Regions from separate parts of the Jeotgalibacillus malaysiensis genome, predicted to be linked through region 1. Evidence: riboswitches for the same ligand, from Rfam matches in the RefSeq annotation. Region 1 holds a riboswitch; each other region holds the start of a gene.
The links. Region 1 has a riboswitch for S-adenosylmethionine ahead of LG330_RS16740 (sulfite oxidase-like oxidoreductase). Riboswitches for the same ligand answer to the same signal wherever they lie in the genome.

Region 1 (5,976 bases):
GCGCGACTTCTGAAACGTTCGGATAGTGCTCGAGGAAAGCTTCATAAATAACGTTACGTCTTTCAAGCGGCGTAAAGCCTCCTGCCCATACGTATACAATGTTGCCTTCTCCATCAATGTCCTGTGCCATCTGCTTCAGCGAGCCCCAGGCAAGGCTGTAATCATCCTGGCTGATTGCTGTTACGCCGTCTACAGTAATGTCATTATCAAATGTCACAACAGGAATGCCCTTTTCAAGCGCTTCTTCTACACCCTGATTCAGTGCTTCTGCACGGCCGTGGTCGATCAGGATTCCATCAACGCCCTGATTGATCGCTGTCTGAAGATGATTCGCCATTTGTGACAGATCGTTGTTTGCGTTGTAGATCTGTACTTCTCCGCCAAATTTTTCAACCTGTGCTTCAAGTCCGCTTACGTACTGTGAAGCGAATGTACCTGTTGAGAATTCCATAATGGCTGCAATTTTAAGCGGCTTGTCTACTGCTGCCGGAATGTCTGCATCGCCTGCCTGTGTGGTTTGTTCAGATGATACTTCTTCTGTTTCTTCTGCAGCTTCAGTCGATTCTTCTGCTACTGCTTCTTCCGGTGCTTCCTCTTGTTGCGAAGCAGGCTGCTGGTCTGTGCATGCTGCAAGGATGAGTGTTAGTGATAGTAAGAGTAAAATAAGTCCTTTTTTCATTTTCTGCACTCCTTTAAAAGGTTAATTTGGTAAAGCTCAAATGTATAAGTGATCTATATAAGCTGGCTGTAGATTTCCGTTTCGGGCGGACGCTTTCCGCGGGGACGGCGCTGAGCCTCCTCAGGCTACGCCTTCCGGGGTCTCAGCTGTCCGTCACATCCCGCAGGAGTCGCCGCCCTCCACTCCAATCTTCAGCTGTGGAAGTATAACAATGGATTTTAACAAACAAATAAATTAAACCGTTACTCCTTCAAATAATGCTTTTAGCTTCGTCTGATAATCTCCTCTGACGATACCTTTTTCGGTTACGATGCCCGAGATCAAACCGTGTGGTGTGACGTCGAATGCAGGGTTGAATACGTTAATGTCTTCGGGTGCGATTCGTTTGCCGGCGATATGGGTGATTTCTTCTGCGTGTCTTTCTTCAATGACGATGTCGTCTCCTGTTGCTGTCTCGAGATCAATGGTGGAGAGCGGTGCAGCGACGTAGAATGGGATACCGTGGGCTTTTGCCAAAATGGCAAGTCCGTATGTACCGATTTTATTTGCTGTGTCTCCATTGGCTGTAATTCTGTCTGCCCCGACTAAAATCGCGTCGACGTTTTTTGTTCGGAGCACGTGTGCAGCCATATTGTCTGTGATGAGCGTGACGTCAATGTCTGCCTGCTGAAGCTCCCATGCAGTCAGTCTGGCTCCCTGTAAAACAGGTCTTGTCTCAGTTGCATACACGTGAATGTCAGACCCGCGTTCTTTTGCGATATAAAACGCGCCGAGTGCTGTTCCGTATTTCGACGTTGCAATTGCGCCAGTGTTGCAGTGCGTGAGAACCGTTGCATGATCAGGAAGCAGCGAAAAGCCGTACTCCCCAATGCGCTTACACGTTTCCTCATCCTGCTGCTGAATCAGGATCGCTTCTGTTTCAAGACGCTCAATCACTTTTGCAGCAGAGTTTTCTTCTTCAGTTGATTTCAGTAATCTTTGAAGCGCCCAGGAAAGATTGACAGCAGTCGGGCGGGATGAATTGAGATAAGCTGCTTTTACAGCAAGTTCTGCTTTTAACAAACCTGGCTCAGTCAGCCCGCTGGTTTTTGCCCATAAAGCAAGGCCATAAGCAGCAGTAATACCGATTGCAGGCGCGCCTCTTACTTTTAATTGCGTAATGCTGTCCCATACATCTTCAATCGTTTTTAAAAAGATATATTCCACTTCTCCGGGAAGCTTCTGCTGATTCAACAGACGGATCGCACCGCCTTCCCAGATGACCGGTTTAATAAAGTTTGTCATTTTGCCAGCCCCTTCAGATAAGCAGTCAGGCTTTTCGGTGAACGCCATACTGTACGGTTAAAAATCAGTGATCTGCCAGTTTCAATCGCACGCTGCTGCGCCTGCAGTCTGCCCGCTTCGTCTTCAATTCCATCGATATCTTCAACGTGCGCCAGTCCGATGATTCGTCGGATCGTTTTACAGCCGGCAAATCCGAGCGTATCCTGCCAGATCTTTTCAAGCACATAATCTGCATACTGATCAGTGCGCTGTCTTTCTTCAAACCCTTTTTCAAGCAGCAGCTCGCGGTAGCGCTTTTCAAATACTGCCCACGTCTGTTCAATTGCCTCAAGCAGGTACTCACTGATTTCAGTACGCTTATTTTCATCCGCTCTTTCCTGTTGTGCGATATAGTTGAGCGTCAGGTTGGCAATGAATGCACCGATATCAAATCCTGCCGGACCATAAAATGCAAATTCAGGGTCAATCACTTTTGTAGACTCCTCCGTTACAAACACACTGCCTGTATGAAGGTCTCCGTGAAGCAATGTTTCTCCTTCAGTGAGGAATTGTTTTTTCAATTTTGCGACTTCAAAGATTAGACGATCGTCCTGCCACAGTGACTCCACTACTTCCTGAAGGCTTTCAGGGTAGGAATTCGATTCAGCATTTTGATAAGGATCTGTGAAAACGAGCTTTTCAGTAATGTCACACAGGTCAGGATTTACAAACTGGCGTGCAAGCTTTTTCTTTTCAACCGGTCCAAGTGCTTCATCAGAGGCGTTGAACAGATTTTCTGCAAGGTATGAGCCAATATGTGCTGAAATGTGGGGGTAGAAGTTCCCTTCAAGCAGTCCTTTTCTGAGAATCACATGATCTGACAGGTCCTCCATCACCGTTACTGCATAGTCATCGTCATAATCAAATACTTCCGGTACAAGCGCCGGTACATATTTTGCTGCTTCCTGCAGTGCCTGACGTTCAATGCGTGCACGGTCTAGCGAGAGCGGCCAGCTTTCACCGACAACCTTTGCATAAGGCAGCGCCTGCTTCACAACGAGTGATTTGTCAGTTTTCAGATCCTTCACAATAAACACGTAGTTCAGATTCCCGTCTCCAACTTCGTTACACGTTACCTGCTCTTTATCAGTGATGAGTCCCTTATTTTTTAAATAAACGAGGACACTCTGATCAGTAAATGGTTCATACACATGCTCACGTACATTTGTCATTAACGTTCCTCTCCTTTAATCGAATTCTTTTTTATGCCACTCATCTTTAGGAATGTCTAAGTCCTCTCCTGAAAAACGTTCTTCTCTGAATACTTCACCGTAATTATGGAATCCGTTACGCTCCCAGAACCCCGGGCGGTCTTCCTGTAAAAACTCGATTCCTCTGATCCACTTCACACTCTTCCAGAAATACAGATGCGGTACGACCAGTCTGAATGGATAACCATGCTTCGCTGTCAGCGGCTTTCCTTCAAAGGAGTGAGCGAGCAGAATGTCATCTTTTAATAGATCCTCAAGTGGTAAGTTGGCTTCATAATCATGATCTCCATAAATCATAACGTGCTTCGTGCCTTCAGGAATTTCAAAGTCTTTCAGCAGATCTCTGATTGTGACGCCTGTAAAAGCATTATCAAATCGCGACCACCTTGTGACGCAGTGAATATCTTTTACAACCGTCGTCTGCGGCAGCTGCATGAGCTCGTCATATGTGAATTTCTTTTTAGTTACACCTTCACCAAACAGCGTGAAATCCCATGTAGCAAGATTGTATTCAGGGACCTCGCCTTCATGCAGAATCGGAAATTTTTCTGTCAGCGTTTGACCTGGCGGGAGTCTGCCCTCGTGTGTATTTTTCTGTACCGGCGGCCGTGCTTTTTTCAACCGTTCTGCCTTACCCATTGTTTCACGCTCCTTTTTAAACAATAAAAAGCCCCTTTCTAAGATAGAAAGAGGCAGAATTAGACTGATTCGACCTCTTATCTCTCAGACCATTACGTCTGTTGGATGTAGCACCGTGTCCCTGCTGAATGTATACAGCGGGCCGGTTGCCGGGCTTCATAGGGCCAATTCCCTCAGCCAACTCTCGATAAGAGTGGTATATGTAGTTGGTTGTTATTGGTTATTTCGAATTCATAATTGCAAGTTTACGGAATAGAGTGACGTTTTGTCAATGAGTTTTTTAAAAATTATTTTTGAGGGCTTCTGGGAACCGCTGTTGACCTGCGTTTCAGGCGGACGCTTTCCGGACGGTGGTTGCTGAGCCTCCTCAAGCTTCGCTTTGCGGGGTCTCAGCTTCCCACTAATCGTCCCGGAGTCGCCGCCTTACACTCCGGTCAACAGCTTAGTTATCTTTAAAAAGTATATATAGTTGGTTGATCAATTATTTCTCATACTTTTTAGTTTGTAAAAAATTCTTGATATCTGCACAGCGAGTGATTGGAGCGTAAGGGGGCGACTCCTGTGGCAGGAAGGGACAGGTGAGACAGAGCATGGCGAAGCCTGCGGGCTCACCGCCCGGCCGCGGAAAGCGTCCCCCTGAAGCGGAAATCACCCGCCAAATTATATGAGACAAACACAATATTACTCATAAACTAAAAGCACAATAATATAATTTTCTGAAAAATCGGCTTGACGTTTTTGAAGATCTCTGACATAATTCGGTACATGATTTTAAAACCAACCGAATACGTATAAACTCTTATAAAGAGCAGGTGGAGGGGCGAGCCCGATGAAACCCGGCAACCTGTTTCAGCGATTTACCGCTGATTCAAGGTGCTAATTCTCACAGCGACAGCTGAAGGATAAGAGGAAGAACGTTCATTTAGATGTCCGCTTCCTCTTTGGGAGCGGATTTTTCATTTCTGTTTTTTGAAAGGATGTCTATAATGTCAAAAATTACAGCGACTTATCTTGTACATGATGCAAAAGGAAATTTAGATAAAAAGGCTGAGTCTATCGCACTTGGACTGACGGTCGGTTCATGGACGGACCTGCCGGCGGTTGATCAGGAGCAATTGAAAAAGCATAAGGGTGAGGTTGTTGCTGTCAGTGAAACGTCACCTTCAGCAGCAGCCGGCCACTTAGGTGAGCGTAAGGCTGGACTGATTAAAATCGCCTATCCGGCAGCAAATTTCAGTGCTGATATTCCGGCAATCCTGACCACAATTTTTGGAAAGCTTTCACTTGATGGTGAAGTAAAGCTTGTTGATATTGAACTTGATGAAGCACTTGAGCAGCAGTTCCCCGGTCCACAGTTCGGGATTGAATCAATCAGAAATAAGCTTGGCGTACACGATCGCCCGCTGCTGATGAGTATTTTTAAGGGCATGATCGGACGTGGAACAGATCTTTTTGAAGAACAATTGCGCGCACAGGCTGCAGGTGGCGTTGACCTTGTAAAGGATGATGAGATTTTATTTGATAATCCGCTCACACCTTTTGAGGATCGGATCCGCCGTGGTGTGAAGGTGCTGAATGAAGAATATGAGCGCACAGGTCACCGCACGTTATATGCAGTGAATCTTTCAGGAAGAACATTTGATTTAAAAGAAAAGGCACGAAAAGCAGTTTCGCTGGGCGCAAATGCACTTCTGTTTAACGTATTCGCTTACGGGCTTGATACACTGCAGAGTCTGGCTGAGGATCCGTATATCGATGTACCGATTATGGCGCATCCTGCTGTATCCGGCGCTTTTACGGCTTCACCGCTTTACGGGATTTCTAATCAGGTGCTGCTCGGTAAACTGCTTCGTCTCGCGGGTGCAGATTTCGTGCTATTCCCTTCTCCATATGGCAGTGTGGCGATGGAAAAAGCTGAGACATTTGCAATCAGAGATGCACTTACCTCTGACAGCCGCCTGAAGCGTGCATTCCCTGTGCCATCAGCAGGTATTCACCCGGGGTTAGTGCCTCAGTTGATTGAGGACTTCGGTAAAGACTCCATTATTAATGCAGGCGGCGGGATCCATGGTCATCCGGGTGGTGCGGCAGCCGGGGCTAAAGCGTTCCGTGATGCGATCGCTG
Region 2 (5,976 bases), 810 kb from region 1:
TGAAGGAGCATAATAAATCAGTAGAGAGCTGGTATTATACTGATTTCCATCATGCATTTCCACCGCTCGATAATATTGCCACAGTGAAGAAACTAACGGACTGGATGAAAAAACAAAGGAGCTGAACGACATGGGCATGCCATTAGAGTTAAATACAATGATTGTGACCAAAGGAAAAGAAGAGAGAATTGACAATAACTTTTTTAAGCTGGAGAAGGGTGAGTACAGGCTGTATCCGATGCATATCCCACTTGAAGTGAAAAACTCAATTGCCGGTGAAGTGAGGGGGATCGCAGAAATTTATAAGCTTGAATGGAGCGATCAGAAAACACTCATCTATTTTGAAATGAAATCACTCGAGTCTACAAATTAAAAAGCGTATCGGCAAGGTGCCGATACGCTTTATTTATTTTATACGATTGGTCCGCCAAGTCTGGCAATCCGCTCATCCACGCTTGTGAACTTCTTAAAGTTTTCTTTAAACTTCAGTGCAAGCTCCATTGCTTTTTCTTCGTATTCGCTTTCATTCTTCCATGCAAAACGAGGCTGCAGTACATCATCAGGAACACCCGGTACGTGAAGCGGCGTTTCAAGTCCGAATAATCCGTTGCTTGCAGTTTCCGCATTTGCAAGCTCACCGTGAAGAGCAGCTCTGACCATTGCTCTGGTATATCCAAGTTTCATACGTGATCCCGTCCCGTAAGCACCGCCAGTCCAGCCGGTATTGACGAGGTATACTTCAGCATCATGCTCTTCAAGCTTTTTACCAAGCATTTCAGCGTATACAGTCGGTTCAAGTGGAAGGAATGGAGATCCAAAGCACGTTGAGAACGTTGCTTCCGGCTCCGTAATGCCTCTTTCAGTGCCGGCAAGCTTAGATGTATAGCCGCTCAGGAAGTGATACATTGCCTGTTCTTTAGTCAGCTTTGCGATCGGAGGCAGTACACCAAATGCGTCAGCAGTCAGGAATACAATTGTATTCGGGTGACCGGCTCTGCTAGGATCCACAATATTTCTCATTGCCTGCAAGGGGTATGCGGCACGCGTATTTTCAGTTAATGAAGAATCATCATAGTCAGCTTCATGTGTTTCAGGGTCAAGCACGACATTCTCAAGTACTGAACCAAATCGGATCGCATCGAAAATCTGCGGCTCTTTTTCCTCTGATAGGTTAATGCACTTTGCGTAGCATCCGCCTTCAATATTAAATACGCCATTATCAGACCAGCCGTGCTCATCATCCCCAATAAGCTTGCGGTCAGCGTCTGCTGAAAGCGTCGTTTTACCAGTGCCGGAAAGTCCGAAGAATAATGCAACATCACCTTCTGCCCCAACGTTTGCTGAGCAGTGCATTGGTAAAATGTCATTTTGTGGCAACAGGTAATTCATCACTGAGAAAATGGATTTTTTCATTTCTCCTGCATATTCCGTGCCCCCGATTAAAATCGTGCGCTGTTCAAATGATACAATCACAAATGTTTCAGAATTTGTACCATCTGTTTCAGGGTCAGCTTTTAAAGATGGAGCAGAAAGAATTGTAAACGGCGCTTCATTCTGACTCGTCCACGCTTCACCTTTTTGAGCTCTTATAAACAGCTGGTGAGCAAAAAGATTATGCCATGCTCGCTCGTTCACTACACGGATCGGAAGGCGGGAAGCAGCATCAGCTCCTGCGAACCCTTCAAAAACAAATACTTCTTCTTTTTCACCAAGGTGGTTCAGTACTTTCGTATATAAACGGTCAAATGAATCCTCAGAGATCGGCTGATTAACTTTACCCCAGTCAATCTTGTCACGTACAGAGGCTTCATCCACAATAAATTTATCTTTAGGTGAGCGGCCGGTGTATTTACCTGTTTCAGCTCTTACAGCGCCTGTAGAAGTTAATGTGCCTTCTTCTCTCATTAATACCTTCTCCACAAGCTGAGGTACAGAAAGGTTCTTATTCACGCGTTCGCTCATTAATAGTTCTTTTAATTCTGAAGTGTTTCGGATTGTTGTCATGTTATCTCCCACCTTTTCAGTAAGTCATTCACCTTTGTTCGAAATTAGTATAACACATTCAAATGAATAGTCTATACTAATTGGCGATTTCGTTAAAAATTCTTATTTAGTTTAAATTTAATAATCTGGCGTCTGATCTCCGTTTCAGGCGGACGCTTTCCTGGATGAGCCGTTTTGTGGCTCCATTAGACCTCCTCGCCTTCGGCTGTGGGGTCTCAGCTTCCAACTAATCGTCCCGGAGTCGCCGCCTTCTACTGCGATCAACGCTGTGGATATTAAATCAATCATTTTAATAATGCCCATTTTTTTCTGCACAGATGATGATTGCAGCGTAAGGGGGCGACTCCTGCGGCAGGAAGGGACGTGTGAGACCGAGCATGGCGAAGCCTGCGGGCTCACCGCCCGGCCGCGGAAAGCGTCCCCCTGAAGCGGAAATCATCAGCCAACTTAAATAAGCACTAAACTTCTCATCTATAATTGTATATTATGATTGACATTACACATTCATTTCCGTATGATAGTTTTTTGAACGGATACTCTTATCCCGAGCTGGTGGAGGGACAGGCCCTATGAAACCCAGCAACCTGCTCCGCAAAAAAGCATGATGCTTTTGCGGTCCAAACATTTGGAGCGAAGGTGCTAACCTGAAGCAAGACGTGTGTCTTGAACGATAAGAGTGAAAGGCGAACTGATTATGAACCTTTCCTCATGAACGTGATTTGAGGAGAGGTTTCTTTTATTTTATGCCGAAACTTGGATGATCTTGTAGGTTAACGTTCGATCTCTAAGGGTAATGAGTACCGTCGACTATTTGCTTCACAAGGAGGAGACTTATATGTCTGTAAAACGTCGTTTATTTACATCCGAGTCCGTAACTGAGGGACATCCGGATAAAATCTGTGATCAGATTTCTGATTCAATTCTTGATGCAATACTGAAAGATGATCCGAATGCCCGAGTGGCGTGCGAAACTTCTGTTACAACCGGACTTGTTCTGGTAGCGGGAGAAATCTCAACTTCTACTTATGTAGATATCCCTAAGATCGTGCGTGAAACGATTAAAGAAATCGGCTATACACGTGCTAAGTATGGTTTTGATGCGGATACTTGTGCAGTACTAACTTCAATTGATGAGCAGTCACCTGACATCGCAGCAGGAGTTGACCGTGCACTAGAAGACCGTGAAAGCCAGATGACTGATGCTGAAATCGAATCAATCGGTGCAGGCGATCAGGGGCTTATGTTCGGTTATGCAAATAACGAAACAGTTGAACTGATGCCACTGCCAATCTCACTTGCACACAAATTGTCACGCCGTCTGACTGAAGTGCGTAAAGAAGATATTCTTCCTTACCTTCGTCCGGATGGTAAGACACAGGTAACAGTTGAATATGATGAAAATGACAAGCCGGTGCGCGTAGATACAATTGTTATCTCAACGCAGCATCATCCGGAAGTCAGCCTTGAGCGTATTCAGCGTAACCTGAAGGAACATGTGATTAATCACGTTGTACCGGCAGAGCTAATCGATGAAGATACGAAATACTTCATTAACCCGACTGGCCGCTTTGTTATTGGAGGACCTCAGGGAGATGCAGGTCTGACTGGCCGTAAAATCATCGTAGATACGTACGGAGGATATGCTCGTCACGGCGGTGGTGCATTCTCAGGTAAGGATGCAACAAAGGTTGACCGCTCAGGTGCTTATGCTGCACGTTACGTAGCGAAAAACATCGTTGCTGCAGGTCTTGCTGATAAATGTGAAGTACAGCTTGCTTACGCAATCGGCGTAGCACAGCCTGTATCAATTTCTGTTAACACATTTGGAACTGGTAAAGTGGAAGAGGATACACTTGTTGATCTGATCCGTAATCACTTTGACCTTCGTCCTGCAGGCATCATTAAAATGCTTGACCTTCGCCGTCCGATCTACAAACAGACAGCTGCTTACGGACACTTCGGCCGTAATGATCTTGACCTTCCATGGGAAAGAACAGATAAAGCTGATGCTTTGAAGAAGGGTGCAAACGCATAATAGGAATGAAACGGTCCGGAATATATCTTCCATGATATATTCTGGATTTTTTTATGGGTTGGGCATAGGTCAAATTACACGATTCTGCGAACATGTCACGAGATTTTATGAAGCATCATGTTTATTCTTTGAACATCAACAGTTATTCTCTGAACAATAGCATGTATTTTCCGAACCACTAGCGAAAATTCTTCGAACCAACGCTACGATCATGCCACACCAGAATAAGTGTTCGCCATCTCACCCGTCCCATGATATGATAAGGTCACAAATCCCCGATTGATGCTTCGGACCAATACTAGGAGGAATTCCTTTGTTTACAGTCATTCTCGCAGAAAAACCTTCACAGGCGAAAAGCTATGCAGATGCTTTTCAAACATCCAGAAAAACAGATGGTTATTTTCATATAGAAGATTCACTGTTCCCGGGAGGAGCGGCGATTACGTGGGGCTTCGGACATTTAGTGTCACTTGAAGAGCCTCAGAAATATAAACCGGAATGGAAGAAGTGGAAGCTTGATACGCTGCCGATGATCCCGGAAGAATTCAAATTCACCGTCCCTTATGCGAAGCGTGCGCAATTCAATATTGTCAAAGGGCTTCTCAGAAAAGCCGATCAGATTGTAGTTGCAACTGATAGTGACAGAGAAGGGGAGAATATCGCACGGTCCATTATAGAGCAGGCAGGCATGATGCATAAGCCGACTAAGCGTTTATGGATTAACTCGCTTGAAAAAGACGTCATCAGAAAAGGGTTTCAGGAGCTGCGTAATGGTGATGATTATCTTTCATTATATGATGAAGCGCAGACGAGACAGGTAAGTGACTGGCTTGTTGGTATGAATATTTCGAGGCTCTACACGCTCCTTTTACAAGAAAGAGGTGTCGACGGACCATTCAGTCTCGGGCGTGTTCAGACACCAACGCTTTATATGATCTGGCAGCGGCAGCATGAAATTGAAAACTTTAAACCAGAGCCGTTTTTTCAACTGCTTGCTGATCATAAAGAAAGCGGAAAGGCATTTCAGACTAAGCATGGTACTACTTTTAAAAAGAAGGAAGAAGCAGAGAAGACGCTCAAACAGCACAGAATTGAACATGGAGCCGAGTTAAAAGGAACAGTCGTAAAGGCTGAGAAGAAGCTGAAGAAAATGCAGGCACCGAGTCTGCACAGTCTGTCTTCACTTCAGGCAAAAATGAACAGACGATACAAATACAGTCCTTCAAACGTGCTGAAAACCGTACAGGATTTATATGAAAAAAAGCTTGTATCCTATCCACGAACAGACTGTCAGTTCATTACAATGAGTGAATTCCGGTATTTGTCCGGTCAGCTTGAATCAATGAAAGCCGCTGCTGGCGCTACTTTTGAGACAGCGCACCCGAAGCCGCGGCCAAAATATGTACAGGATAGTAAAGTGCAGGAGCACTATGCGATCATTCCAACGAAGAAAGTGCTGACTAAAGACAGAATTGAAAAGCTAAAGCCGATGGAAAAGAATATCTATAACGAAATTCTCGGCAGTACGCTTGCGATGTTCCATGAGGATTACCATTATGAAGAAACGCAGGTGGATGTGGACATTCAGGGGCTCATTTTCAGTGTAAAAGGAACAGTTGAAAAAAAGCGCGGATGGAAAGAGCTATTCAGCGAAAACGCTAAAAAGGATACGATACTTCCTCCATTAAAGACAGGGGATGTGATCGCATCTGTCGTGAATATAAAGGATGATATGACCAAGCCGCCCAAGCCGTATACAGAGGGACAGCTGATTACGATGATGAAAACGGCAGGGAAGATGCTTGAGGATGAACAGGATCAGGCCATGCTGAAGGAAGTTGAAGGGATTGGCACAGAGGCAACGCGGGCATCTATTATCGACACGCTGAAAAAACAGCAGTATATCAACGTGACCAAAAATACTGTCACTGTAACAG
Region 3 (5,976 bases), 1.3 Mb from region 1:
AACGCCGCTATCTCTGTTCGGTCTGACAGCTTTTATCATTGGTTATTTTTTTCTGCCTTTAAAACAGGCATCGATTTCACTGATGCTGCTGGTCATTGCGCTAGTCATACATGTTTCAGCAGGAACCTCTCTTTTAGAGGCAAGCGTGTCAGGGTTTACTGTAATGAGCGGGTTGATTGCGCTGCTGTTAATTGTGCCGATTATCAGCTGGGTGCTTGATGAAAAACCTTATATTGAGTCGGTCATTCATTTTGCTCAAAAGCTCTTGAATACGAGCAGGAAGTTTTATTTTGGCATATTGATGATTACACAGATCATTTCTTACTTTTTATTATTCGGCGCCATTCCAATGGTCTATGGCATGATCAACAATTTTCTGAGCGATCAGCACGGTGAGGCCTGGGAGAATTATAAAGGGACTGGACTGTTGCGCGGTTTTGCCTTAACGACGATGTGGGTCATTAGTATTCCAAGCTTTATTTTCGCAGTGGATGCACTTGGTGCGTCACTTGGACTATCAATTTTGCAGGGATTTATCATTTCATTTGCCGGCATTCTGCTGTCTGTCTTCACTTCATCTATCAGGGAACGGAGATATGGAGTGGATCTGACCGCAGGTATTCAGGAACAGCTTGCTAAAATTGCAGGACATCAGCAGCCCGGTGGAAACAGGGAAGTGAGGGAATTTATCTTCTTATTCGTCTCTCTGTTTGGCTCTATTTTTCTGATCAATTCCATCTGGAGTGCGAGTCTTTTGCTCATTATTCCACTTGTGATCATTGTGTGGGTCATTGTGAACTTTGTCATTCGTCAAAAGCCTTACAAAATTGTTGAGAACAGCATGGAATATGCAAAGGCAGGTGTCCCGGACAAAGCGCAGCAATTCTCTATTCTGCTCGCTGCCGGTTTTTTAATTGATGCAGTGAATCAGTCAGGGTACGGGGAGTATATCGTTGATGGCTTATTTTTAGTTTCAGACGCCATCCCGTTTCTGAATTTCCTTTGGGTATTGCCATTTGTCGTCATAATCCTTGGTTTTATCGGACTTGGACCCCTGACGGTTATTGTACTTGTATCAGGAATTCTTCAGGGTGTCGAAGTGCCCTATCCGCCTGAAATTGTATTGCTTGGGATTACTTCAGGAAGTGTGATTTCTATCATGATTTCACCACTGATCCTGCCAACAATTGTGCTGAGTTCGGTAAACGGTTTAAGTATTGTGAAGAACAGCTTTTTATTCAATTATAAATTTGCCATTGCGTTTTATCTGATGGTACAGGTTTATCTGCAGGGATATATTTTGTTTTTTCTATAGCTTTGAGGTACAGCCTGGTATACAAGGTTGTACCTTTTTCAATCTCATTGACAAAGCTTCTGTAATATTTTAATGTATGAATATATAATCATATATACACATAACGATACAGGAGGTGTTCTTTTGGATACAGATCACGTGAATAACCTTGATGAAGAAACATTGTTTGTCGTCTCACAGACATTTAAAGCGCTTGGTGATCCGACAAGAATACGGATCCTGCACCTGCTTTTTGTGAATGAATACTCAGTAAACGGCATTTCTGAAGCATTGAGTCTGAAGCAATCGACTGTCTCACATCAGCTGAGATTTTTAAAAAACCTCAGGCTCGTAAAGTATCGCCGTGAAGGCACGACCTTATATTATTCACATGATGACGAACATGTAATGAATATACTTGAACAGATGATTAAGCACGCTCGCCATTAAGTATGATGGAGGAATGATAATGGGACACGGACATGATCATGCGCATACATCGAATAAAAAAGCATTGTTAATCAGCTTTATCATCATAACAAGCTTCATGATTATCGAAGCTATCGGGGGGGTTCTGACAAATAGTCTCGCCCTTCTTTCAGATGCCGGCCATATGCTGAGTGATTCAATTTCACTCGGTGTTGGACTGCTTGCTTTTACACTTGGAGAAAGAGCGGCTGACCGTCATAAAACATATGGATACAAACGTTTTGAAATTTTAGCGGCTGTATTTAACGGTGTAACACTCGTACTGATTGCACTCTATATTTTTTATGAGGCTTTTCAGCGTTTTAGTAATCCGCCGGAAATTGCGTCAACAGGAATGCTGGTTATTGCTACACTTGGGCTGGTTGTCAACGTTGTAGTGGCATGGCTGCTGATGCGTAAAGGTGATACAAAAGATAACCTGAATCTCCGTGCCACATTTCTTCATGTGCTTGGTGACCTGCTTGGATCAGTCGGTGCTGTGACAGCCGCTCTGCTGATTATTTTCTTTAATTGGGGCTGGGCAGACCCTCTTGCAAGCGTGATTGTCGCAGTGCTTGTATGTATCAGCGGCTGGCGCGTGTCGAAGGATTCCATCCACGTCCTGATGGAGGGCACACCTGAAAATGTTGACCTGGAGCAGGTGATTGCAACAATTAATAGTGTCAGCGGGATCAAAGACATCCATGACCTGCACGTCTGGTCAATCACAAGCGGCAATAACGCCCTCTCCTGCCACGCAGTTGTAGACGGCACCCTTTCCATCAATGAATGTCAGGAGCTGCTGCGGGAAATTGAACATAAACTTGCTCATGAAAAGATCGGTCACGTGACCATTCAGCTTGAGGATGAGGCGCATCCGCATGATGAGACGGTGATGTGCTGTCATCAGAAGGAACATGTGCACTGATGAGTATTCATGTGCATACTGGGGACGGAGGTTAGTGTGCACATCATATGTACACGGCAGGGACAGATTTCACCTGAAGCTTTTCAAGCCTGTCCCCAAAACGCGATTAACATTATAATGCTATAATTAATCTGAATGTTGAAATTTTAGGAGAATGAATATGAATGCAGCATCAATGAAATACTGGAATGATTTTTGGATCGCTCAGTGTAAAAAACAGCCATCATCAGTGACTGCCTGGCAATTTGGTGAGACACCTGATTACCTGGCGAAGTTAGTTATTGACGGGATCAAAACAGCAACCTGCTCGGGCCTTATTTTCTATGAACTTGAGAATGAACCGCTGCCGGCAGTAGATGATTACAGCATTATTCTCAGCAGTAAGGATGAGCCTTTAGCAATTATCCGCACATCTCAGGTGGATCTTATGCCAATGAATGAAGTCCCTGAAGAATTTGCAATTGCAGAGGGTGAAGGTGACAGAACGTACAGCTACTGGAAAGAAGCACATGAGCGCTTTTTCAGAAAAGAATTGAGTGAGGTCGGACTTGCGTATACGGAAGATATCATGTTGGTTTGTGAGCGGTTTGAGCTTGTGTATGTAAGAAACAAGTTCTAATTTGAGAAAAATCAGAGTGTAGTGAGACGCTTCTCTATTAACTTCCGGAAAGCTCAACATAAGGGATTCATATGGATCAAACTTCAAAGTGCTTCCGATCCCCTCCATCCACTTTTCAATAGGGAACGTTAGCTGATATTTTCTGTACAGCTTTTTAAATGATTCAATTTCACTAGTCTCTGTATCAAATACCAGGCCATCAAAATCAAATATCATACATTTAATCAATTTTACTCCTCCTCACCTTGAACAATTAATTTTCTATGTTTTTGGCCACAATTATTTACTGTATAGATAGATCATTATGCACTTAATTCTTTAATCTAAGTGTTTGTGAAAATTTTACTATAAAAACTTTTTAAAAATAATATTCTTCACATCTATTGACTTCCCTTTTCCAGCATAGTAAAGTAAGGAACATCATTTGAATAGAACGATTTCTTCTTATCCAGAGAGGTGGAGGGACTGGCCCTTTGATACCTCGGCAGCGGACTTACTTAGTAAGCACCGTGCCAACTCCAGCAGGCGTTATGCCTGATAGATGAGAAGAGTGTTTGCGTTATGCAGCCTCTTCTTGTTTATCAGGAAGAGGTTTTTTTATTCCTTAAACACTTGCCGGGGAAGGATATTTGATTAAATCCGATTAAATTTCCCAGTTAACTTATATTTAAAGGAGGATTCCGATGATACAGTTTGAGAATGTGAAGAAAACGTATGGTGAAGGCGAAGAAGCGGTTCATGCGTTAAAAGGAATTGACCTTACAGTGGAAACAGGGGAAATCTATGGGGTGATTGGCTTCAGCGGGGCCGGAAAAAGCTCACTGATTCGCTGCGTAAACTGGCTTGAACAACCATCAGAAGGAAGAGTGTTGATCCATGGAAAAGACTTAAATCAGCATTCAAAACAGGAAATCAGAACGATTAGAAAAGATATCGGGATGATCTTCCAGCATTTCAACCTGCTGAATTCCAAAACGGTGTACCACAATGTGGCTACTCCCCTTTTACTGACACGCGAGCCGAAAGAAAAGGTTCGTGAACGTGTTGAGGAATTACTCGCATTTGTTGGACTTGCAGATAAAGCAGATCAATATCCTGATCAATTATCAGGCGGTCAAAAGCAGCGTGTCGGAATCGCCCGTGCACTTGCAACGAATCCATCCATTCTTTTATGCGATGAAGCAACATCGGCACTCGATCCACAGACGACACAGTCTATTCTGGATCTGTTAAAAAAAATCAACAAAGAGTACAACATTACGATCTTAATCATTACACATGAAATGACAGTGATCCGTGAGATTTGTGATAAAGTTGCCGTCATCGAAGAAGGAATTATTAAAGAAAAAGGCACAGTGTTTGAGGTATTCACAAACCCTCAGCATCCGACAACGAAACGTTTTGTCCGGTCAGTGATGAACGACCAACTGCCTGACAGCATTGTGAAGGAACTGGAGAAAAAGAACTTTAAAAATGTGTACCGGATTCAATATACCGGTCAATCTACCGGGTCTCCACTCCTTTCACGGGTCTCGAGACAATTTAACCTTGATGTAAATGTGCTCTTTGGCAATATCACTGAGCTGCAGGAAATTCCATTTGGCAACCTCATTGTTGAGTTTGATGGCAGGCAGTCTGATATCCAGAAAGCACTTCACTATATTCAACAGGAAAACGTTTATGTAAAGGATGTGGCACAGCATGCTGGTTAATACAGATCAGATTATTGAAGCACTGTGGGAAACACTTGCGATGGTTGGATTTTCACTCCTTTTCTCATCACTGATCGGCTTCCCGCTCGGCATTCTGCTTGTTGTGACGCGAAAAGGACATTTACTTGAAAACCTGGCTGTCTTTAATGTTTTAAATGCAGTCATTAACGTATTCAGATCAGTTCCATTTATTATCCTGATGGTTGCCATCATACCGATTACAAGATTAATTGTCGGGACTTCAATTGGTACAGCTGCAGCAATTGTGCCCCTTGTCTTTTATGCAGGACCTTACATTGCAAGACTGATTGAAAACTCACTGCTTGAAGTAGACAAAGGTGTCATTGAAGCTGCTGAAGCAATGGGTGCAACTCCGGGGCAGATTATTTTCAAATTTTTAATTCCGGAAGCACTCAGTTCACTTGTACTGGCACTCACGATTGCAACGGTCGGACTAGTCGGCGCATCTGCGATGGCTGGAGCCGTTGGTGGCGGAGGTCTTGGAGATCTGGCAATCACATATGGTTACCAGCGTTTTGATACAGCCGTGATGCTGATCACAGTCGGCATACTGGTCGTGATGGTTCAGGGTCTTCAGACAACAGGAAATATCGTATCTAAAAAAATCAGACGTAGTTAATTGGAGGAAATCAACATGAAAAAAACAATTGGAACACTTGTACTTGCATCAACAGCTACACTTCTCGCAGCATGCGGCGGTGACAGCGAAACAGTCACAATCGGAGTCAGCGGATCAGATACGCGCATCTGGGATTTTGTCGCTGAAAAAGCTGCAGAAGAAGATATTGAAATCGAAATTGTCAGCTTCTCGGATTATGTGCAGCCAAATATTGCGTTAGCTGAAGAAGACATTGATCTTAACGCTTTCCAGACAATCTCTTATTTCGATGAATTCATTGAGGACCGTGAACTGGATCTTTCACCAATTGCTTCT
Region 4 (5,976 bases), 1.4 Mb from region 1:
TAGCGTATTCAGCATCAGTACGGCACCGAATACAATGAACAACACTTCAAGTGCTGTTACGACCCCTTTTGTACTCGCAGCCGCAATCTGGTTACCCGGTACATCCCAGACAAATAAAGCCATCGCTACTGTTACAGCAAACGCAAGCGGCATCGCATACTTCGCAGGCCACCTCAACACCACGAGAAAAACCAATACTGTTAAAATCGGCACTAAAGCAAACAGTGCCAGCGTCCCAAGCGCCATCACAACCATCCCCTTTTTCGTAAAATCCCTTTGTTCTGCATTAGTGTCATAAGGTCATCAGATGACCTTATATGTAAGTGCTTTCAATGTTATTACATGAGGGTGGATTTTGCAAGGGGGTTTTTGGTGGGGGGGTTGTGTGTAGTGCAGGTACTGGTTCAGGAGATAACATGCATTGTTCAGGAGATAACATATGCGGTTCATAAAATTTCAAATGCCTTTCAGGAAATAGTGTCATTTGACCTACGCCAACTTCCTTTCGCACACAAAAAACACCCCGACGCAGCATCTCCACTGAATCGGGGTGTTCCACTACACCAATAACTATGCACTTTTCTCTTTAAATCTTGGAAACTGAATCGCGATCGCTATTACACCGGCAAGTGCAATCAGAATCGGGTAAATACAGTACGGTACAATTTCAGCCGGGGAAATCCCTGCGACACCTGCAACGGCGAGAAGCTGTGCGCCGTATGGGATCACGCCCTGCACTGAACTTGAGAAAATATCCAGTAAACTCGCTGATCTGCGTTTATCAATTCCGTACTCATCTGCGATCTGTTTTGCGAGTGGTCCTGCAGTAATAATCGAAATGGTGTTGTTAGCTGTAGCAAGGTTTACTGTTCCAACGAGACCGGCGATCCCTGCTTCTCCACCTTTTTTTGATTTCACGCGCTTTGTTACTGATTGAAGCAGGAATTCAATTCCGCCATTTACTCTGATCAGCTCTACAAGTCCACCAAGCAGAATTGCGATCATCGCAAGCTCCTGCATATTTGTAAAGCCGTCTCCAATCAGTCCAATCAAGTCCATAAAGCCGTACTCGCCGAGCGCCAGTCCAACAATTCCTGCAAAAATGATTCCGCCGAGTAAAACAAGAATCACATTTGCCCCGGCAACAGCAAAAATTAATACGCCCAGATAAGGCAGTACCTGCACTAAATTATACGGGTTATCCCCATCAAGAGAAGCGCTGTTACCACTAGTCAATACACCGAAAATGATCGCTGTGATAATTGCTGCAGGTAAAACAATAAAAATGTTGACCTTAAATTTATCCTTCATTTTTGTTCCCTGCGTACGGACTGCTGCAATCGTTGTATCAGAAATGATTGACAGGTTATCACCAAACATTGCACCACTGACAATTGCACCCATCGCAAGCGCCACGCCGATATCGGTCTGCTCTGACAGTCCGAGTCCAATTGGCGCCAGTGCCACAATTGTTCCAACAGATGTCCCCATTGAAATAGAGATAAAGCATGCAATCACGAACAGACCAACAATCAGCAGATTTTGCGGCAGCAGTGAAAGTCCAAGGTTAACCGTTGAATCAACAGCACCGGCACCTTCTGCGACTGAAGCGAACGCACCGGCTAAAAGGAAGATCACCACCATTAAAATAATGTTCGGATGTCCCCCGCCTTTAGCCAGTTGCATTGTTTTCGTCTGAAAATCTGTTTTTCTATTCATCAACATGGCGACTAAAATCGCTGTAAACAACGCAACCAATACAGGCATGAAGTAAAAGTCTCCTGTTATAATACCTGATCCGATAAAAAGTAAAATAAATACGCCAAACGGAATAAGTGCGAGCGGATTGCTCTGAATATTCTCCTGATTCATTCTCATAGCCTCCTGAAATAGTCTCGTATCCTGGTCTTGCAAAATGTACCCATTTCGGGTTGAAGTACACATTGGAGAGGTTTTTGGGCACAAAAAAACCTCTCCAATAAGAAAAAGAAGAGGCTTGAATAAGCAAACAGCTTTTCTTATCTCTCAGGCAGACGCCTGCTGGAATTGGCACAGTACTCAAATGGCGAGTCTGCTGCCGAGGCTTCAAAGGGCCAGTCCCTCCGCCTCTCATCATAAGAAGATGTTATAAAGTTTTTAATGATTGTAGAAATATAAGTGATTCAGTCGGATAAGTCAACAGAATCAGTTAAATTGAGAATATTCAATCACACTTCAGACGCTTTCAGCTTCGTTCTTTACTCTCTCAAGGAACTCGAGCACAACTTTATTATCCTGCTTTTTGCCGGCAAGCTTCAGCATCGCTTTCCCGACAAAGTTAGCTCCTTTGTTTTCCCCTTCATAGATGAGTCTTGTCTGCTCCTCATTTTCTTTTAGCAGTCTGAATGAAAATGTCGTGTCAAAGGCTTTACCCAATACGAAGTTAACCTTCTTATATTTCTCTTCCTCATGTTCTTCATAGGCAAGGGTATGTACAATATAGGTTTCAACACGTTTTCCTTCACCGTAGGTCTGCTGATGCTTTGCGCCAGCCGCTGTTTCCTCACCCTCCACAAGTTCATGTGAAATGACCTTTGGCATAATCCTTTTAATGTTCCTGTCTTTAAATAATTCCCACACATGTTCAATATTAGCATTGATCACTGTTTCTTCATTCCATGTAATCATATATATCCTTCCCTTCTGAAAATGCTTTACTGTTTCTATTTTACTACAAATAAAAAAACGCCGATTGACGACGTTTGATTAGTTCGCGAGCATTTTTTCAAGATGTCTGATAGTGGGGGTAAGATTGGCAAAAAAGTATGCTTCTCTGAGCCTTCTTGCCGGGTGGCTTTTCTGAAGGTAAGCGGGACCGCCGTTATGAAGCATATCTGCCTGTACGGCTTTTAAAGTCAGCTTAACTGCTTCAAGGCGAACCTTTAAAATCTCTGACCAGTCAATGTCTTTAACCAAATGATCTGCACGTTTACGCAGCTTCTCAAGCTCTTCGGCGAGTTCATCTGCCTGTACAGATAGATAGGCGTTTGCTCCATTTTGTTTTGCTGAAGCTTTTTCAATCGATTTGATGGAGGCATCAGTCACACCAAATCCAAGTGGGATCTGATAAAGTACGAAGTATGGACGAATCTTTTTAACAAATTCTGATGCGTCTTCTGAAATGATATATGTCGAAGGGATATGAACGTCTTTGAGCTGGCAGGCATATGTTGCACTGCCGTTCACACCGAGATATTCTGCTTTTTCTTTCATTATTAATCCTTCAATTCCACATGAGACGAGCGCCATTACCTCATTGCCTTGATCAGTTGAGGCGACTATGCCAAACCAGTGGTCTGAGCCGAGGTTAGACACTGAGGGCAGGCTCCCATTCAGGATATATCCATCATCTGTTTTATCAGCTTTCAGGTGGAGTGTTTCAAGACCTGCATAGGATTTCATCGGATTGGAAAGCCCTGTTGCTCCAAGCGTAGAGCCATCTTCAAGCAGTCTCAGCAGTTTATCCTTCAGCTCTTTATTTGCACTGCTTCGCACATATGTCAAAGAAGCTAAATGGCACCAGAGGTTGAAAGCAGTTGTCATACAGCTTTTTGCCGTTTCTTCTACCACTGTCATTTCTTTCGCAACGACTTCCGCTGCTACATGACCCGGAGAATTCAATAAACCGGCTCCGCCCAGGCTTTTTAAATATTCTTCTGCGTAAAATGCTTCTGCATCCACTTTCTTTACATGAGGTTTTAATTTATCTGCAATTAAAGGTCTGACAATCTTTTCAACCTCAGTGCTTTCCTTCAGCATGTGTCTGCCTCCTGTCTGATTGATCCTGTGAAAAATCTCCGGGACTCCATACCCGGAGATGATTGTTACTTGTTGATTTCTGTAATTGAATCAAGTGGTGTATTCACTGCTTCACGTGCACGCTTAACTGCATCTTCATCCGGTGCATCATAAAAGCAGAGACACTTAGACATGTCCTCACATACATACGTTCTTGCAAATGATACTTCCGGTACTTCTGCGTAATGCACTGAATTTTTCTTTTTGCGCGCTAAATACTGATCCATCGTCAGGTCTTCAGGAAGGTTCCATTCAACAAGGTAATTCACGTTATTTGCTTCCTTCTTCACTTCATCAAGATCTTTCCCGACGATTCTGACTTCTTTTAACAGATCAATCTGTAGGTCATGTTCTTTTAGTAATGATTCAAGCTGGTCAGCTGCTTCTGCTTCAAAAATGTAGAATACTCGGCTGAAGTCTTTAGACACCTGAACTTCAATCAGGTTAATGTTCTGAGAGGCAAATGCAGACTTCAAAGATGACACTTCTTTTTCAAAATCTTCCTTCTGACTGATTGCTGTTTTTAACGTTGATTCCACTAGATATAAACTCATTTTATCCGCTCCTTTTTTAAAAATGAATAATTCCGATGAAAATAATCAGCTTTAGCTGTTAGGGTTATATTATTATACTAAGTTCAAAAAATCAACCTTGTTACAAATTTTAAATATGTTATGATCTATATATTGTAAAAAGCCTGGAGGGACAACAATGAAAGCCACATATGACTTGCCTTGTAATATTGCCCAAACCTTAAACATAATCGGTGATCGCTGGACATTATTAATCGTTCATGAAATTCTGGTCGGTCACAAAACGTTTAGTGAATTAAAAAAGGAACTGAACGGAATCTCATCCAATCTTCTTTCAGATCGCCTCAAGTATCTTGAAAGCAGTGGGTTAATCTCAGCTTCTTTATATTCGGATCATCCACCCCGTTATGAGTACAAACTGACTGAGAGTGGAGAAGCGCTTGAAGATGTTTTTAACTCCATTATTCTATGGGGAAGATCACATTTAGATAAGTGCTATAAGAAGCTGATCCATGATAGGTGTCAGACAGAAGTGAATATCGCCTATTACTGCCCGCACTGTAATGAAAATGTTGACGAGCTGTCAGTAGTTGAAGTGGACTGAAAAGTGAAGCCTGGGACAAAAATGTCTCAGGCTTTACTTCTGATCATTCGGCACTACGCCCCACTGCTTTTCAATCCACCTTTCAAACAGTCTGATGCCTTTATCAAGGAGCAAGCCGCATATGCCAATAAATATAATCCCTGCAAGAACCAGGTCGAGTCTCAACAGATTTCTTGCGTCAACAATTAAATAGCCAAGTCCTGATTGAGAGCCTACCATTTCACCTGAGACAAGGAAAATCCAGGCAGTCCCCAACCCGATATGGAGCCCGTTTGCAATAGAGGGAAATGCTGCCGGAAATATGATTTTCGTCATCAGCTGAGGCTGCCTGATTTCAAGGTTCTGAGCGAGCTTCAGGTATGTCTGATCTACCTTTTTCACCCCTGAAACAGTCGACAGGAGTACAGGGAAAAATGCTGCAATAAAGATGATCACTATTGCAGGCGCACTCCCGATTCCGAACCAGAGAACAATAAATGGTGACCAGGCGATCGGTGATACAGGTCTTAAAACCTGCACTATCGGATCAATGACTGCCCAGAGTCTCTCCATTCTCCCAAGAAATAGTCCAAGCAGAACAGCCAGCACAACGGCTGATAAGTAGCCCGCTAAAAAGCGCATCATACTCACACTGAGGTGTTCAAAAAATGTTCCATCAGCAATCAGGCTGATAATGCCCTGCGCAACCATCAACGGTGTCGGAAGAAGTGCTTCCGGCATATCTGTCAGCATCGTTGTCAGCTGCCAAATTGAAATAATAATGATTGCGCCTATCAAAACGTTTCCAGATTTTTTAAACCACTTCATCCAATCACATCGCTTCGTCTATTAGAGTAGAATCAACAAATTCTTCGTATGTTGGCGGGTTGTCAGTCAAACCCATCTCAATCAGGTAACCTCTCAACTCTTCATATGAATCCTCCGGAATTCTCAGGTCATCATAAGAAATCCACTCAAAAGATAAGTCCATTACTTCTTCATTCACATCCATATACTCTGAAG

Region 2: another riboswitch for S-adenosylmethionine. It lies ahead of metK (methionine adenosyltransferase); the one in region 1 lies ahead of LG330_RS16740 (sulfite oxidase-like oxidoreductase).
Region 3: another riboswitch for S-adenosylmethionine. It lies ahead of LG330_RS05490 (methionine ABC transporter ATP-binding protein); the one in region 1 lies ahead of LG330_RS16740 (sulfite oxidase-like oxidoreductase).
Region 4: another riboswitch for S-adenosylmethionine. It lies ahead of LG330_RS05645 (Na+/H+ antiporter NhaC family protein); the one in region 1 lies ahead of LG330_RS16740 (sulfite oxidase-like oxidoreductase).

Annotation. Positions count from the first base shown of each region.
Region 1 is NZ_CP085252.1:3,219,367-3,225,342, forward strand. Features, by position in the region: gene LG330_RS16725 (sugar ABC transporter substrate-binding protein) at 1-679, opposite strand, end outside; gene mtnA (S-methyl-5-thioribose-1-phosphate isomerase) at 914-1,963, opposite strand; gene mtnK (S-methyl-5-thioribose kinase) at 1,960-3,174, opposite strand; gene LG330_RS16740 (sulfite oxidase-like oxidoreductase) at 3,190-3,852, opposite strand; SAM riboswitch class I at 3,927-4,046, opposite strand; SAM riboswitch class I at 4,649-4,761, shown strand; gene LG330_RS16745 (2,3-diketo-5-methylthiopentyl-1-phosphate enolase) at 4,839-5,976, shown strand, end outside.
Region 2 is NZ_CP085252.1:2,411,562-2,417,537, reverse strand. Features, by position in the region: gene LG330_RS12895 (alpha/beta hydrolase family protein) at 1-125, shown strand, start outside; gene LG330_RS12890 (DUF2584 family protein) at 131-373, shown strand; gene pckA (phosphoenolpyruvate carboxykinase (ATP)) at 412-2,004, opposite strand; SAM riboswitch class I at 2,541-2,681, shown strand; gene metK (methionine adenosyltransferase) at 2,840-4,039, shown strand; gene LG330_RS12875 (DNA topoisomerase 3) at 4,353-5,976, shown strand, end outside.
Region 3 is NZ_CP085252.1:961,349-967,324, reverse strand. Features, by position in the region: gene LG330_RS05510 (hypothetical protein) at 1-1,315, shown strand, start outside; gene LG330_RS05505 (ArsR/SmtB family transcription factor) at 1,439-1,744, shown strand; gene LG330_RS05500 (cation diffusion facilitator family transporter) at 1,764-2,690, shown strand; gene LG330_RS05495 (ASCH domain-containing protein) at 2,851-3,309, shown strand; SAM riboswitch class I at 3,751-3,857, shown strand; gene LG330_RS05490 (methionine ABC transporter ATP-binding protein) at 3,993-5,021, shown strand; gene LG330_RS05485 (methionine ABC transporter permease) at 5,011-5,661, shown strand; gene LG330_RS05480 (MetQ/NlpA family ABC transporter substrate-binding protein) at 5,677-5,976, shown strand, end outside.
Region 4 is NZ_CP085252.1:990,506-996,481, reverse strand. Features, by position in the region: gene LG330_RS05650 (L-lactate permease) at 1-246, opposite strand, end outside; gene LG330_RS05645 (Na+/H+ antiporter NhaC family protein) at 571-1,944, opposite strand; SAM riboswitch class I at 2,016-2,121, opposite strand; gene LG330_RS05640 (SRPBCC family protein) at 2,215-2,667, opposite strand; gene LG330_RS05635 (acyl-CoA dehydrogenase family protein) at 2,746-3,798, opposite strand; gene LG330_RS05630 (DUF4242 domain-containing protein) at 3,864-4,391, opposite strand; gene LG330_RS05625 (winged helix-turn-helix transcriptional regulator) at 4,549-4,974, shown strand; gene LG330_RS05620 (ABC transporter permease) at 5,008-5,781, opposite strand; gene LG330_RS05615 (ABC transporter substrate-binding protein) at 5,786-5,976, opposite strand, start outside.